2 regions of the Actinoplanes sp. NPDC089786 genome follow, and region 1 is predicted to be linked to the other one. Evidence: riboswitches for the same ligand, from Rfam matches in the RefSeq annotation. Region 1 holds a riboswitch; the other holds the start of a gene.
What was found. Region 1 has a riboswitch for thiamine pyrophosphate ahead of AB0O15_RS14950 (thiamine phosphate synthase). Riboswitches for the same ligand answer to the same signal wherever they lie in the genome.
Positions count from the first base shown of each region.

Region 2: another riboswitch for thiamine pyrophosphate. It lies ahead of AB0O15_RS20770 (ECF transporter S component); the one in region 1 lies ahead of AB0O15_RS14950 (thiamine phosphate synthase).

Region 1 is NZ_JBFBGU010000003.1:195,410-203,776, reverse strand. Features, by position in the region: gene AB0O15_RS14965 (thiazole synthase) at 1-416, opposite strand, end outside; gene thiS (sulfur carrier protein ThiS) at 418-618, opposite strand; gene AB0O15_RS14955 (FAD-dependent oxidoreductase) at 615-1,844, opposite strand; gene AB0O15_RS14950 (thiamine phosphate synthase) at 1,841-2,449, opposite strand; TPP riboswitch at 2,418-2,529, opposite strand; gene AB0O15_RS14945 (ATP-binding cassette domain-containing protein) at 3,281-4,927, opposite strand; gene AB0O15_RS14940 (methyltransferase) at 4,960-5,568, opposite strand; gene AB0O15_RS14935 (hypothetical protein) at 5,665-6,504, shown strand; gene truA (tRNA pseudouridine(38-40) synthase TruA) at 6,638-7,444, opposite strand; gene rplQ (50S ribosomal protein L17) at 7,594-8,157, opposite strand; gene AB0O15_RS14920 (DNA-directed RNA polymerase subunit alpha) at 8,194-8,367, opposite strand, start outside.
Region 2 is NZ_JBFBGU010000006.1:87,802-96,168, forward strand. Features, by position in the region: gene AB0O15_RS20755 (histidinol-phosphatase) at 1-928, opposite strand, end outside; gene AB0O15_RS20760 (energy-coupling factor transporter transmembrane component T) at 1,037-1,834, opposite strand; gene AB0O15_RS20765 (ATP-binding cassette domain-containing protein) at 1,831-3,216, opposite strand; gene AB0O15_RS20770 (ECF transporter S component) at 3,209-3,793, opposite strand; TPP riboswitch at 3,791-3,893, opposite strand; gene AB0O15_RS20775 (alpha/beta fold hydrolase) at 3,946-4,764, shown strand; gene AB0O15_RS20780 (DUF6328 family protein) at 4,816-5,328, shown strand; gene AB0O15_RS20785 (hypothetical protein) at 5,288-5,902, opposite strand; gene AB0O15_RS20790 (transcriptional repressor) at 5,899-6,294, opposite strand; gene AB0O15_RS20795 (metalloregulator ArsR/SmtB family transcription factor) at 6,291-6,596, opposite strand; gene AB0O15_RS20800 (metal ABC transporter permease) at 6,589-7,452, opposite strand; gene AB0O15_RS20805 (metal ABC transporter ATP-binding protein) at 7,452-8,231, opposite strand; gene AB0O15_RS20810 (metal ABC transporter substrate-binding protein) at 8,317-8,367, opposite strand, start outside.

The DNA of each region.
Region 1 (8,367 bases):
CATCCGGCCGCCTCCAGCCGGCGGGCCAGGATCGGGTCGTCGTTGGTGTACGGCAACACCGTGAACCCGTCCGCGACCAGCGTCTCCGCCGCCCGCAGCAACTCCACCGAGTCGGGCAGCAGGGTCCGGTCGTCGCCGATCACCTCCAGCTTGACCAGGTCGGTCTCGAACGCCGCCCGCGCCAGCCGCGCCGTCTTCACCGCGTCGGCGGCGGTGTAGCACCCGGCCGTGTTCGGCAGCACCCGCACCTTGCAGCGGTCCAGCATCGGCAGCAGCCCCGGCCCCGCCGCGTCGATCCGGCGCAGCGCCACGGTCACCAGATCGGTGCCGGAAGCCTCGATGGCCGTCTCCAGTTCGCTGAGGCTGCGCGCCCCACCGGTGCCGAGGATCAGCCGTGACGACTTGAAGATCTCCATGTCAGCCTCCCTGCGCCGCGGTGAGCACTTCGATCCGGTCGCCGTCGGTCAGCTCCGTGGCCGCCCACGCCGACCGTGGCACCACCTCACCGTTGAGCGCGACCGCCACCCCCCGCTCGGCCCTGGTGAGCTCGCCGACCAGCGCGGCCACCGTCGCCTCCGGTGGGATGGCCTTCCGGTCGCCGTTCACAACGATGGTCACGCGAACCTCCCGGGTGCGAAGGGAACGATCAGCGGGTCAGGCTCCCCGGTCACGACCAGGCCGGCGATCAGATCGGCCGTCACGGGTGCGAGGAGTACGCCGTTCCGGTGGTGACCCACGGCCACCACGGTGCGCTTGTCAAGCCGCCCGAGCAGCGGCGCATTGTCCGGTGTGGAGGGCCGATGCCCCACCAACGTCTCGGTGATCGCACAGTCGGCCAGCGCCGGCACCAGGTCAACGGCAGCGCGCAACAGATCCAGCACCGCTCCCGCCGTGACCGCGTCATCAGCGCGCTCTTCCTGAGTCGCCCCCACCACGATCTCGCCGTCCTCCCGCGGCACCAGATAGACCCGCCGTCCATCCGCATATCCACTGACCACATGCCGCAACAGCCCCGGCTCCCCCCGCAGCCGCAGCACCTCCCCCTTGACCGGCCGAACAGGCAACCCGGTCAGCGCCCCCGTCCCCACCCCCGCCGCGACCACAACCTGATCCGCGTCAATCCCCCCAAGATCCACAACCCGCCCGGGTACGACGGACACCCGCTCCCGCAACGCAGCCACCACTTTCCGCGGATCAACCTGCCAATCCCCCGGCAGATAACATCCCGCCCGCACCCGCGGCGACAACGCCGGCTCCAGCTCCCGCAGCCCCGAAGGCCCCAACCGCCGCCCCCCGGGTTCCGCCACCAGGGCCGCACTCGCCTGCCCAAACTCACCCGGCCGCCCTGCCGCGCCCACCCGCTCGCCCGCGCCAAGCCGCTCGGTCCCGCCCAACCGCGCGGATTCGTCCGTCTGCCGGGCCCACTCCCGTTCCGCCTCCGCGACGTCATCCGCGGTGAGGGCGACGACAAGCGTCCCGTCCTCCGGCAACCGCACGCCCAGCTCAGCCGCGAATCCAGGCCACCGCCGAGCCGACTCCACCATCAACGCGCCAAGCTCCGCCGACTCCCACGTCGACTCGTTCCCCGCCGCCAACATCCCCGCCGCGACAAACCAGGCCCCCGGCCGCTCCCCGGCTTGCTTGCTCTGAGCACCTACAGGCATCACCGAGCCCGAGGAGGAGCCGGAGGCGGATGCGACGGAAGGCGAAGCCCAGGGAGGCGGGGCGAGCGCGGGCGAGGCAGCGGCCCACGCGTCATAGACCAGGACCTCAACGCCGCGAGAGGCGAGGCGCGACGCGATCGACAGCCCGATGATCCCGCCCCCGACCACCGCGCACCTCATGACAGCGCCTTCAAGAACTGCTCGGTGGCCCCCACCGGATCGCGAGCGATGGCCCCCACCGCCGCCACCCCGTAGGCCCCCACCGCCAGCAACGAAGCCACCCGCGACGGCGTCACCCCCGCGATAGCGATGACGGGAACATGCGAAGCATCAGCCACCGCCCCCACCCCGGCCACCCCGATGGGCGGAGGCAGACCGTCCTTGGTGGACGTCTCGAAGGCCGGCCCGACCCCGAAGTACGAAGCCGACGGCACATCAGCCGGCGCCCGCAACGTCACCCCGAGCACCGCCGCCCGCCCGAGCACCTTCCGCGCCGCGGCCGGCGGCAGATCATCAGCGCCGACGTGAGCCCCATCGGCCCCGGCCGCCAAGGCAATGTCGACGCGATCGTTGACCAGGCACATCGCCCCGCGGGCCCGGCACCGTGACAGCACCTCGACGGTCAGCGCGTAGGCGTCTCGATCGGTGACGTCATCGGCGACGCGGACCTGGATCGCCACCTGCGACGAGACCGAGAGCACCGCCTCCACAATGGGCAACGAAGCCGTCACCACATGTAGACGGGGGAAGATAGGCTCCACCATCGCTCCTCCCTGCGCCGGCATGATCCGGATCAGGTTCGACGGTCGGGGGCCGCGACAGCCCCCCTCTCAGCCCGGTGCACCGGACTCCCGTGGGGTTGGTTCTACGGCCGACGATAGCCCTCGAACCCAGCGATGGCTAGCGCGTCGTTCGCAACCCATCGATGGCAGGCTTTGACACCGGTGCGATACTGGTCTCTGTGCTGCGCCGTTACTCCGACGCCTGGTTCGCTGCGGCGGCACGCCGCAAAGCCGGGCACAGTGAGGCGCGATTCCCGCGCCGGCGCAGAGGATTGATGCCGATTCGCTGGTACCACGGCATCTTCCAGTTGACCGGCCGAAACCTGCGGCTACCCGCCGCACGCGGCCGCCCGCCCCTTGTCGTACGCCTGGATCGAACCGTGCCATACCCGGCGGAAGCCATTCGAGCGGTCACGTTGCTCTACGCCGATGGCCGACTTCACATCGACGTGACCGCAGAGCTACCCGTCGCCACTCATCCGCACGGCGGTCGGCCTGACTCCGGCCGGGTCGCCGGTGTCGACCTGGGAATCATTCATCCTTTCGCCGCCGCCACTACCGACGGGCACCACAGCACTGCTGGTGTCTGGGCGTGCAATCCGCGCCGAACACCGGCTTCACCTGGCCGACACCAAAGCTCGACGCCGCGCCACCGCGCGCCGAGCGCCCAGCAAAGGACAACGCGGTTCACGCAGGTGGCGTAAAGCCCGCCGCCGGGCCCGGCTGGTCGAGGGCCGCTCCACCAGCACGGCTACAGGTGGGGAGTCGCTCGCCCACGCTCGTGGACGAGGATCCACATTGTCACCGAACCGGTTGACATTGGTGGACACCGCACTAGCGCACGTCCCACACCGGCGCGGGGGTCTCGACGACCTCGCCGTCGGCCTGGAAGAGGATGAAACGGTCGAAGCCCCTGGTGAACCAGCGGTCGTGGGTGACCGCGATGACCGTGCCCTCGAAGGCTGACAGGCCCTCCTCGAGCGCCTCGGCCGAGGCCAGGTCGAGGTTGTCGGTCGGCTCGTCGAGCAGCAGCACCGTGGCGCCGGACAGTTCCAGGAGCAGCACCAGGAACCGGGCCTGCTGGCCGCCGGAGAGGGTCCCGAACCGCTGGTCGCCCTGGCCGGACAGCTCGTACCGGTTCAGCGCCTTCATCGCGCCGGCCCGGTCCATGCCGGAGCGGTGGTCGTCGCCGCGCCAGAGGATCTCGACCAGCGTACGGTCGAGCAGTTCCGGCCGGTCGTGGGTCTGTGAGAAGTGGCCGGGCCGCACCCGGGCGCCGAGCCGGGCCACACCGGAGTGGGCGACGTGCGCGAGCGGCGCCCCGTCGACCGGCTTGTTGTCCGCGTCGGGCGAGGAGCCGCCGGCCGCCAGCAGCCGCAGGAAGTGTGACTTGCCGGTGCCGTTGGCGCCGAGCACCGCGACCCGGTCGCCGTACCAGATCTCCAGGTCGAACGGGAACGTCAGGTTCTCCAGTTCCAGCGACTCGCACATGACAGCCCGCTTACCGGTACGCCCGCCGCGCAGGTTCATCCGCAGCGACTGCTCCTTGGGCGGCGGCGGCGGCGGTCCCGCCTCCTCGAACTTGCGCAGCCGGGTCTGCGCCGCCTGGTAGCGCGACGCCAGCCCGTCGTTGAACGTGGCCTTCTGCTTGAGCGTGAAGACGAGTTCGCGCAGCTTCTCGTGTTCCTCGTCCCAGCGCCGGCGCGATTCGAGCAGCCGGTCGTGCCGGTCGGCGCGGGCCTCGTGCCAGGAGGCGAACCCGCCCGGGTGGGTCCATGAACTGCCGCCCTCGACCGCGACGACCCGGCCGGCGGTCTGGTTGAGCAGCTCACGATCGTGCGAGACGTAGAGCACCGACTTGGGCGACTCCTTCAGCCGCGCCTCCAGCCACCGTTTGCCGGGCACGTCCAGGAAGTTGTCCGGCTCGTCGAGCAGCAGCACCTCGTCGCGGCCGCGGAGCAGCAGGTCGAGGGCGAAGCGTTTCTGCTGGCCGCCGGAGAGGGTGCGGACGGGCCGGTCGCGCACCTCGTCCCACGGCTTGTGGAGGATCGCCACGGCGACGGTGTCGAAGAGCACCTCGGCGTCGTACCCGCCGGCCTCACCCCAGTGCGCGAGCGCGTTCGCGTACGCCAATTGGGATTTCTCCGACTCGCCAAGCGCCGCCGCGGCGGCCGCGAGTCTCTCTCCGGCCTCGCGCAGGGGTGGTTCGACCAGCGAAAGAGCAAGATCATGCAGGGTACGGTCGTCGCCGATCATGCCGATGAACTGGCGCATCACGCCCAGCCCGCCGGAGCGCGCGACGACGCCGGTCTGGGTCGGCAGGTCACCGGCCACCATCCGGAGCAACGTGGTCTTGCCGGCGCCGTTGGGCCCGACGAGCGCGATCTTGGCGCCCTCGCCCACCCGGAACGACACGTCGGAGAACAGCTCGCGCCCGTCCGGCAGCACGAAGCCCACCCCGGCGACATCCACGTAACCCATGCCCGGCATCCTCCCTGGTCGCGGCGGTTCGGTCAGGTGGTTTTCCGGGTCACGCGTAGCACTCGGAAGCCCTTCTGGCTGGCCTTACGCTCGACCGCCCAGCCGCCGTCGACGAGCCAGGTGTGCAGCGAGTCACCACCGAGGTGTCGGTTGATCACCAGCCAGGCCACGCCGTCGGGGGCGAGCCGGGGCAGCCAGCGCTCCAGGATGGCGTGCAGCTCGGCCTTGCCAACGTGGGTGGGCGGATTGCTCCAGATCTGCGCGAACGTCACGTCGGCCGGGAGGTCGTCCGGACCGCCGACGGTGACGCGCAGTTCGAGCCGCTCGGCGTTGGCCTTGGTCAGGTCGCGGGCGCGGGCGTTGACGTCGACCGCGTACACGTCGGCCGCCGGCGCCTCGCCGGCCAGCACGCACGCGATCGGCCCGTAGCCGCACCCCAGGTCGAGAAGGGCGCCGGTGGTCGCCGCGGTGGGCAGGTCACTCTTCTTCAGGAGTACGGACGTGCCGGCGTCGAGCCGTGTGGCGGAGAACACTCCGCTCGCCGAGGTGAGGCGGTAGGAGCGTCCCTTGATCGCGAACTCGACCTCGATCGGCCGGGCCGGCGCGCTCGGGTCGGCGGTGAAGTAGTGCTCGGTGCTCACGCCTTGCATCATCCTCCCGCGAACGGGCGTCAGGCTGCCGGGGTGGCGCACAGCCAGTGCGTTCATCGATTTCCGTGCGCTTCTAGCCTCACCTGCATGCTGCACGCATCCGCGTCCCGGGCCACCCACCGCCGGATGGCCACCCCGGGCGGCCTGACCGTGCTGGTCCGCTCGGTGGTCGCACCGACGCCGGGCCTGCACCGGCAACCGTCCGTGCGGCCGTGGGCGCTGCGCGAGCCGCAACGGGCGATGCACCTGCTGATGACCGGCCTGGGCGCCCTGATCATGCTGAGCATCTGCGGGCTGAGCAGCTTCTTCGTGATCGCCGACGAGCGCCGCGGGCTGGGCGCCGCGGACACCGGCACGATGGCGGCCGAGTCGCCGTACTCGATCAGCTCCCGCAACCTCGACCCGGAGCCGCTGAGCATGGCCGAGGTCTTCTCCGGCAGCACCGTGCAGATGAAGGCCGGCGACGCGCCCTACCGGGTGGAGATGACGCACATCGACAACGTCTGTGAGACCGCGACAACCGGTGCGGTCGGCCGGCTGATCCATGACGCGGGCTGCACCCAGGTGGTACGCGCGTCGCTGACCGCGCCCTACGGCGGCTACCAGGTGACGGCCGGCGTCTTCAACCTGACCGACGCCACGTCGGCCGCCCGCACCGCCGATCAGGTCCGCGCCCTGGTCGAGTCGGGCGACGGCAGCTTCGCCGCGCTGGCCGCCGGCGCCGCGCCCGGCAGCGATCCGCGGGCCCGCCCCGACTCACAGGTCGGCTGGCACGACCGCGGCCACTACCTGGTCTATTGCGTGATCTCCCGCCCCGACAACACCCCGATCGCCCCGGACGACCGGTACGCCGGCCAGATCACCGCCGACCTCCTGGAGACCTACCTGGCCGGCGAGGTGATCGGCGCCCGGGCCCTCAACCTGTGACGCGTATAGGTGCGCAGAGGTGCTCTGCGCACCTATACGCAACAGCCCAGCGTGTGGTGGGTGGGCGGCGCCTCGCGGGCTCGGCGTGAGCGCGGCGTGTCGCGGATCGGGCGCCGCAACGGCGTGTCGCCGGTCAGGCGCGGAGGCGGCGGGTCGCGTCGGCGCGCGCGGCGTAGTCGGTCTCGGCGGGGTAGCCGACGTCGACCAGCGTGAGCCCATGGGCCGGGGCCACGGTCACCGAGCTCGACCGTTCCCGCAACGTCAGCAGCGACCCCGGCCAGTCCGGCTCGCGGCGCCCGTCGCCCACGCTGAGCATCGCGCCGACCAGGCTGCGCACCATCGCCTGGCAGAACGCGTCGGCCTGCACGGTCGCCACGGCCACCCCGTCCGCGGCGCGGTGCCAGTCGAGGTGGGTGATCGCGCGGATGGTGGTCGCGTTCTCCTTGCGTTTGCAGTACGCCGCGAAGTCGTGCTCGCCGACCAGCCAGGCCGCCGCCTCCCGCAGCCGGTCCAGGTCGAGCGGCCGCCCCCAGCCGAGCGTGTCCCGCCGCCGCAGCGGTTCCGCCCCCCACACCCGATCAGCGACCCGATACTCGTACCGCCGATAGGTGGCCGAGAACCGGGCGTCGAAGGTGGACGGCACCGGCGTCACGGCCCGCACCCGCGCATCCGGCGGCATCAACGCCGCGAGGCGCCGCAGCAGCGATGCCTCGAGTTCCGAGAAGGTCGCGGCGGGCAGCTCGATGTGACACACCTGCCCGGTGGCGTGCACGCCGGCATCGGTCCGCCCGGCCACCGTAAGACCCAAAGGGCTATCCACGCCAACCAAGGTCTCGAGCGCGGTGACGAGGACGCCGGCAACTGTCCGCTGCGACGGTTGAACCGCCCACCCCGAAAAATCGGTGCCGTCGTACGAAACGTCCAGCCGAAGCCGGACCACATCGTCCGACCCGGCTGGTTGAGTTACGGCCTCGACCACGACGAACCTCTCCACTGAGCCAGTGCACTTCCGGGGCGCGCGTACCCACAAAGAAGTAAGCCCGGCACCCCCACCAACAGTGAGCGCGCCGGGCTTAAATCTCAGAAAAACTACTTGGCGGTTTCGTCTTCGCCTTCGGCCTTGTCGCCGGGGCCCTCGGCACCCTTGTCGCCGGAAGCGTTCACCGGCGGCTCCGAGTCCTGGTCGGACGACACGGCAGGAGCGTCATCCTCGCGGGCCAGGGCCTCGACCTTGTCCTGCTGCGCGGCCTTGCGGGCCGCCGTCTTCTTGGCCGGCGCGGTGGTGGCCGCCACCGCGAGCTCCTCGACCAGCTCGATGACGGCCATCGGAGCGGCGTCACCCTTACGGATCCCGGTCTTGGTGATGCGGGTGTACCCACCCGGCCGGTTGCCGTACCGCGGAGCGATCTGCTCGAACAGCTGGTAGACGACGTCCTTGTCCTTCACCACGGTCAGGACGCGGCGGCGGGCGTGCAGGTCGCCGCGCTTGGCCTTGGTGATGAGCTGCTCGGCCAGCGGACGCAGGCGCCTGGCCTTCGTCTCGGTGGTCTTGATCTTCCCGTGCCGGAAGAGCTCCGTGGCCAGGTTCGCCAGCAGCCGCTTCTCGTGCGCCGGGCTACCGCCGAGGCGGGGACCCTTGGTGGGCGTGGGCATTTCTGATGCTCCTTGGTAGGTGCCGCGCAGCTGGGATTAGAGCTGCTCGGTCTCGCGGTAGTCGTCGGTGTCGTAGTCCACGTCGCCGAACGAGTCCACGACGTGCGCGGGGTCGAAGGACGGCGCGCTGTCCTTGAGGCCCAGGCCCATGCCGGCGAGCTTCATCTTGACCTCGTCGATGCTCTTCTGACCGAAATTCCTTATATCCAG
Region 2 (8,367 bases), on a different contig from region 1:
GGCCGCCGACCGTGGCGGTCATCCAGTCGAAGCCGCCCCACGTGCGGTAGCTCTCCGGCGGGTAGCCGGGGAACGACGCGGCCGACGGGTTGTTGTCGTAGTAGCCGCGGGCGCCGCCGCGACCGTTCGGGGCGGGGATGCCGGCGGCCTGGTGGCCGGGTGCGCCCTCCATGCCGATCGCGACCGTGGGGTCGGCGTCGCGCCAGTTGCGGATCTCGTGCGGCGAGTCGATGCCGCGGCGGGCCGGGTGGTTGGCCAGGAACAGCGCGCCCTCGACCTTGCGGGCCCGGACCTGCTCGCCGAGGAACTGGATGCCGGCGATGGCGGCGGCCTCGTTCTGCTCGTTGGTGTTGGTGGCGGGCAGCTGCGATCCGTCGTACGCCTGCTCGAATCGTTTGAGCACGTCGACCTCGTTGCGGCCGGGGTGCACGAAGACGGTCGCATGCTCGGCGCCGGGGATGTTCCACTCCAGACCCTGGAAGGTGAGGAGCTCCGGCAGCGCGGACCGGGTGTTCAGGATGTCCGGGTTGACCTTCTCCACACCGATCTTGGCGTGCGCGTTGCTGCCGTGGTCGGTGATGACCAGCCAGTCCAGCCCGTACGCATGACCGTGTTTGGCCTGGTCGATGACCCGGTACTGTGCGTCCGAGCTGTACTGGGTGTGAATGTGGTGGTCACCGGCGAGCCAGGTGAGACCGCCGGTGGAGGGCTTGTCCGGCGACGACGAGGCGGCGACGGCGGGGGACGAGGGCGAGGCGAGCACGGACGCGGCCGCGCCGGCGCCGAGAAGACCGGCGCCACGCAGGAAACCACGCCGGGAGACGTCCGCGGGTGACAGCTCCGCGTCGGGGATGGTCAGATCCAGAGCCGGGGGTACGTCCGAAGTGCCGCCGACGTGGTCGTGATGGTGGTGGTGGCCGTGACCCATGGGTTGAGCTCCCAAATGATCAAGAGGGTTGACTGCACGAGCGTCCCGGCAGCATCCCAACGCCACATGTCGTGCGTCTGACCTGCGGGCGAACAAGCAAGGCAGGCCTCAGCCGATGATCGGCCGGAACAGTCCGGTCACGACACTCGCGGCGACCGCGGCGGCCGAGAGCAGGGCCGCCGCGACGATCAGCGTTCCGTCGGCCGGGCCGAAGATCTGCCTGCGGGCGTACGTCCGGGGGGTGCCCGAATCGAACCCGCGCGCGTCCATCGCGGTGGCCAGCCGCCCGCCCCGCCGCAACGCCCCGACCAGCAGCGCGAACGCCGTCGAGGCGAAGAGCCGCAGCCGGGCGACCGGGTTGCGCCCGGCGTCCAGTCCGCGGGCCCGCCGGGCCAGGGTGAGCGCCTGCCACTCCTGCCCGAGCAGCGGCAGCAGCCGGAACGCGGCGAGCGCCCCGATCGCGAACCGGGCCGGCGCCTTGGCATTCTGCACCAGCGCGTCGGCCAGGTCGGTGGGGTCGGTGGTGAGGAACACGACGACACCGGGCAGCGCCACCGCGAACACCCGCAGCACCAGCCCGAGCGCCCCGAGCAGCACCCCGGTGGTGACGTCGACCGGCCCGACCGCGAACAGCAGAGCGCCACTGCGGTCGGCGGCGAACAGCACCATCGTGACCAGGATCCCGCCGGCCGCGAGCAGCAGCGGCCACACGCGCCGGGCCAGCTCACGCGCCGAGACGCCGAACAGCGGCAGGACGGCCAGCTCGATCGCCAGCCCGAGCGCGGGGGTGAGCGGGTCCAGTGTGGACACCAGGGGCAGCGCGAAGATCAGGGCGGCGGCCAGCTTGGCGACCGGGTTGCGGCGCGCCAGGGGTGCGGTGGCCGAGGTTGTCGCCGGAGCGGTCATGTGTCGTCCCGGGAGAGAACGTGCGTCCGGTCGGACAGTGACGAGACGAAGTCGGCGTCGTGGGTGACCGCCACGATGCCGTGCCCGTCGTCCCGCAGCGACGCGAACAGCGTGGCCAGCTCGATCCAGGTGCGGCGGTCCTGGCCGAAGGTGGGCTCGTCCAGGACCAGCAGCCGCGGCGCGCGGGCCAGGGCGGTCGCCACGCTGAGCCGCCGCGCCTCGCCGCCGGAGAGCGTGTGCGGGTTGGCGTCGGCCAGATGCGAGAGCCGCAGACGCGACAGCAGATCGTCGACCCGCGAGGCGACGGTGGGGGAGACGCCGGAAAGGGAGAGTTCGTCGCGGACCCGGGACGTGACGAACTGGTGCTCCGGGTTCTGGAACACCGACCCGATGCGCCCGGCCAGGTCGCGCGCCCGCCACTGCCAGGGCGAGCCGCCCGGCGCGGCCCACACACGACCCGAGGTGGGCCGGAGCAGTCCGCCCAGGAGCAGCGCCAGCGTCGACTTGCCCGCGCCGTTCGGTCCGGTCACCGCGAGGATCGACGCCTCGTCGGCGGACAGCGTGACCTGACGAACGCGTTCGTCGAAAGAGGCGTGCTCCGCGCGTACCAAAGGGGAACCGGGCGGAAGAACGGCCGGGAACCGGGGCAGCGGCCGGCCTGGCACCCAGACCCCGTCCGCCGCGAGTTGGTCGCCGTGCGCGTCGAAGACCGCGGCCGGCGGCCCGTCGGCCCGCACCCCGCCGCCCGGCGACAGCACGATCACCCGGTCGACCAGCGGCAACGCCTCGGCGACCCGGTGTTCGACCAGGATCATCGTGGTGTCGCGGCCGACCGCCCGGGTCAGCGCCGCGCGGATCAGCGCCGCGCCGTCCGGGTCGAGGTTGGCGGTGGGCTCGTCCAGCAGCAGCAGCCCGGGCCGCAGCGCGATGACCCCGGCCAGGGCGAGCCGTTGCGCTTCGCCGCCGGAGAGCGCGGCGGTGGGCCGGTTCAGGGGGTACGGGAACCCGACGCGATCGAGCGCGTCACTGACCCGGGCCCAGATGTCCTTGCCGGGCACCCCGCGGTTCTCCAGCCCGAACGCCACGTCGTCGCCGCTGCGCGCCATCACCAGCTGGGTCTGCGGGTCCTGGAACAGCAGCCCGACCCGCTCGCGGGCCTTGCGTGGTTCGAGCCCGTCGATCTCGACGCTGCCGGCCGCCTCACCCGAGTCGTCCGGCAGCAGCCCGGCCAGCGCGGACAGCAGCGTGCTCTTGCCCGCTCCGGACGGGCCGAGCAGCAGCACCCGCTCGCCGTGGGCGATCCGCAGATCGACCTCGCGAACCGCCCAGGCGCGCCGACCGGCGTGTCGCCAGCCGAACCCGCGGAGGACGACCTCAGACAAGCGCGCGTTCTCGCCCGGCGCCGAAGCGGTCGAGCACGCCGGTCGGGGCGAGCGCCTTGACCAGCGCCCAGCTGCCGGCGCCCGCGACCACGGTGCTGCTGACCATGGTGAGCAGCGCGTACGGGACGCGGTAGTCCCACAGGTCGTACGCCGCGTTCCAGGCGAAGAAGTCGAACAGCGCCGCGCTGACGCCGGTGAGCAGGCCGGCCAGCAGCGCGGCGGGCAGCCGCCAGGAGCGGTAGAGCAGGATCGCGAAGGCCAGCTCGGCGCCCAGCCCCTGCACCAGGCCCTGGGGGATGACCAGCGCGCCCCATTGCGCGCCGAGCAGGGCCGAGATGGTCGCCGCCACGGCCTCGGTGAACAGGGCCGCGCCGGGTTTGCGGATGATCAGGCCGCCGAGCACGGCCGGGATGAGCCAGACGCCGTAGAGCAGCGTCTGCGCGGGCGGGAAGAACGCGAAGGCGCCGCCGGTGGCGCCCCAGAGGATGTTCCACGCCCAGAAGATCACGCCGAACGCGACGGCGATGACCGCCGCGATGACGATGTCGATGGTCCGCCAACGATTGTCACGTGCCATTGGATTCCTCCAACTCCCTGCGCCGGCATTACCCGGATCAGGTTCGAGGGTCTGCGGTTGCCCGCACTCTCAGCGCTTGTGCGCTCCCCTGTCGGAACTATGTTGGGATGAAGCTAACACCGTACGGCCGTACCAGGAAGGAGCCCCGTCACATGCAGGTCGAGGCACGTGGATTCAAGTTCGACGTGGTCGTGGAGGGCCCTTCCGACGGCCCGGCCGTGCTGCTCCTGCACGGCTTCCCCCAGGACCACCGGGAATTCGAGCCGATGCTGCCGCGGCTGCACGCCGCCGGCCTCCGGACGTACCGCTATGACCAGCGCGGATACGCTCCCGGAGCACGCCCGGCCGAGGTGTCGGCGTACCGGCTGAACGAGCCGGTGGCCGACGCGGTGGCGATCCTGGACGCCCTGAACATCGAGCGGGCGCACGTGATCGGCCACGACTGGGGCGCCCAGGTCGGCTGGCTGCTCGCCGACGGTCATGCGGATCGGGTGCACACGCTGACCGCGGTGTCCGTGCCTCATCCGCGGGCGCTCGGGCTGGCCCTCCGGGTCCGGGCGTCGCAGCGCGCGCGGTTCGCGTACATGGGCGTGTTCCGGTCGCCGGTCGCCGAGCGGCTGCTGCTCGCCCGCGACGGCCTGGTGCTGCGGCAGATGATGAAACAGATCGGAAGCCGGGCCACGCTGTACGCCGACGCGATGCGCGAACCGGGCCGGCTGACCGGCGGGCTGAACTGGTACCGGGCGCTCGACCGCGAGGGGCTGACCGGGGTGGGCACGACCCAGGTGCCCACCACGTACGTATGGAGCGACAAGGACCCGGTGGTCGGCCTGACCGCCGCGCTGCGTACCGCCGACTGGGTGGACGCCGACTATCAACTGGTCGCGCTGAAGGGGATCAGCCACTGGGTGCCCGAGGAGGCGCCGGACGCGCTGGCCGACGCCGCGCTGGCCCGCATCGGCGGCGTTTGATGGCGCCCTGAGCGGGGAAAACTCCCGGCCATGCCGCCGGAGAAGAAGAGCATGCCCGACGAGCCGGAGAAGAAGCGCTGGGACCGCAACTTCGCCGACCTGCTGCAGGAGCTCCGTGTCGCTCAGACCGGCGTGCAGATCCTCTTCGCGTTCCTGCTCACCCTGCCGTTCAGCAGCGGCTTCCCGAAGACGACGGCGTTCCAGAAGGACACGTACGTGGTCGCGCTGGTCACCGCCGCCTTCGCCACCGCGATGATCATCTCGCCGGTCGCCTTCCACCGCGCGCTGTTCCGCCAGGGCCGCAAGCCCGAGCTGGTCCGGTTCGCGCACCGGATGGCCACCGGCGGGCTGGCGTTCATGCTGATCTCGATGGTGAGCAGCGTGCTGCTGATCACCGACTACCTGCTGACCCTCCTGCCGGCGCTGATCATCACCGGCGCCACCGCGGTCTGGTTCCTGGTCTTCTGGTGGCTGCTGCCGGTGGTGCGCCGCAACTGGGGCGAGGACGAGGACAACGACGGCTTCATCGACGACGCCCCGAGGGAGTCAGGCCAAGGCGATTGAGTTCCAGCGCGGCCAGCGAGTTCACCGCGTCGGCGTCACCGTTGCGCCAGGACTGGGCGATGTCCGGGCCGAGCCGGGTGAGCTTGTTGAGCGGCTGCGACGACAGCGCGCGCAGGGCGAGCAGGTCCTTGCCGGCCGGTTGGTCGCGCACCTTGGCCGCCACCCCGGCCCGCCGCATCCACCGCACCCGCAGCGGCAACCAGAGGAACAGAACCAGGGCCAGGGGTACGGCCACCAGCAGCAGAGCCAGCACGACGGCCAGGTTCTGGACGATCTCCTGCTGCTCCCGCCCCGCGTCGGCCAGCGAGCGGGCCGCCTCGGCCGCCTTGGTGAACGGCGCGGTCAGCTGGTCGCCGACCAGGGGCACCCGGCCGACCTTGCCGCCCGCGTCGGCCAGGTTGTCGGCCAGGCCGGTGCCGGCGCCCTCCAGCTTCTGACCGGGTACGCCCAGCTTGAGCACCAGGTCGTGGACCCAGAGGCCGGCGCGGATCCAGGCGTACACCCAGATCACCACCGCGAGATCGGTGAGGAGTTGACGGATGGCGTGGGGTAGCCGGTCGGCGTAGAGCTTCACTTATTGCCCGCGCACTCGGTGCAGGTCCCGAAGATCTCCAACGTGTGCGACACGTCCTGGAAGCCATGTTGAGCAGCCACCTTGTCGGCCCAGGACTCCACCGCCGGGCCCTCGACCTCGACGGTACGGCCGCAGGACCGGCAGACCAGATGGTGGTGGTGACCCTGGCTGCAGCGGCGGTAGAGGTGTTCGCCGCCGGGCGGGCGCATCACGTCGATCTCGCCGGCGTCGGCCAGCCCCTGCAGGGTGCGGTAGACCGTGGTCAGGCCGACCCGCTCACCCCGGTCGCGCAACATCGCGTGCAGGTCCTGGGCACTGTGGAAGCCCTCGACCTCGGCGAGGACGGAACTCACCGCACTGCGCTGGCGGGTGTTGCGTACCACCTCGTTCACGAGCGGGCCTCCCTGGCATGGCTGACGGCGTCGGCGACGATGTGGGCGATGTGCTCGTCCACCAGCGAGTATGCGATCTCACGCCCCCGCCGCGCGCCTCGCACCACCCCGGCGCCCCGCAGCACCCGCAGGTGTTGAGACACCAGCGGCTGTGGTGCGCCGAGCTTCTCCACCAGCTCGTGCACGCAACGCTCGCCGACGCCCAACTCTGCCACAATCGCCACCCGGATCGGCGCGGAGAGGGCCCGGAGGAGTTCCCCCGCGCCCTCGTACGCCTCGTACCCGGTCGTCGCCTCAGCCATGCAACACCACGTCCGGGGGTTCCCGTTCCTCCAGCTTGGTGTGGTTCCGCGCCCGGTTTCGCAATGCCCCGGCCACGGTCAGGGTCAGGAACAGCACCAGCGCCACGATCACGATGGTCGCGCCGGGCGCGGTGTTGACCTCGGCCGACAGCGCCACGCCGGCCGCCGCGGCCACCACGCCGGCCGCCATCGCCACCGCCATCGTCGTCCGGAAGCCCCGCGTGACCTGTTGCGCCGCGGCCACCGGGACCACCATCAGGGCCGAGATCAAGAGCAGGCCGACGGTGCGCATGGCGATCGTGACGGTCACCGCGGTGGTCACCGCGAGCAGAAGATTAAGGGTACGGACGGGAAGGCCGGAAACCCGCGCGTACTCCTCGTCGTCGCAGACCGCGAACAGCACCGGCCGCAGCAGCAACATGGCCGCGAGCACGGCGACGCCGAGCACCGCGATCACCACCAGGTCGCCGCCGGACGTGGTGGTCAGCGAACCGAACAGGTATTGCACCAGGTTGGCGTTGCCGCTGTCGTCGGAGAGCCCGACCAGCACCACGCCACCCGCGATGCCGCCGTAGAACAGCAGCGCCAGGGCCAGGTCGCCGGAGGTGCGGCCGCGTTCCCGGACCAGCTCCACGCCGACCGCGCCGACGGCCGAGACGATCACCGCGGTGAGTACGGGGGACTGGTTGAACAGCAGGCCGACACCGACGCCGGTCAGGGCCACGTGGCCGATCCCGTCACCGATCAGCGACAGCCGGCGCTGGACCAGGTAGATGCCCAGGGACGGCGCGGTGACCCCGATGATCAGCGCGCCGGCCAGGGCCCGGAGCATGAAGTCGTAGTTCAGCAGATCCATCAGTTGCGTACCCGATCCGTCGGCGCGACACAGATGCCGGGCCGCTCCGCCTCGGCGTGCGGGTGGACATGGTCGTGCTCCGGGTCGGCGTGGTGGCCGGCCGGGTCGGGCACCGGGCCGTCGTGGGCGATCCGGCCCTCGTGGACCACCACGGCCCGGGTGATCAGCGGCCGCAGCGGGCCCAGTTCGTGGGCCACCAGCAGCACCGTCCCGCCGCGCTCCCGGAACCGGCCCAGCGTGGCCGCGAACGCCTCCTGGCTGGCCGCGTCCACCCCCGCCGTGGGCTCGTCCATGATCAGCAGGTCGGGCTCGCCGGCCAGGGCCCGGGCGATCAGCGTGCGCTGCTGCTGGCCGCCGGACAGGGTGGACACCGGGTCGCCGGCGCGGTCGGTCAGCCCGACGTCGGCCAGCGCGGCCTTGACCGCGGCCCGATCGGCCGAGCGGGAGAAACGCAGCACGCCCCGGCGGGCCAGGCGACCGGCCGCGACCACCTCGCCGACCGTGGCCGGGACGCTGCTGCCGGCGCCGACCCGCTGCGGGACGTAGCCGACCCGCGCCCACTCCCGGAACCGGCGGCGCGGCGTGCCGAACAGCTCGATCTCGCCCCGGGACAGCGGCACCAGGCCGAGCACGGACCGCACCAGCGTCGACTTGCCGGAGCCGTTGGCGCCCAGGATGGCCACCACGGTTCCGGCCTCGACGCCCAGGGTCACGTCGTGCAGCACCTCACGGGCGCCGTACCCGACGGCCGCGTTGGTCACCCGGACCGCATCAGTCATGCTGAGCCTTCTTTGTCATGCCCTCGTGGCCCTCGCGTTGCGGCGCCGTTCTCCGGCGTCATCACCTGCCGCTCGGTGCAGTCGGTCATGACGTGCACCCTAAAGCTTCGGTCAGCGCCGTGAGATTCGCCCGCAT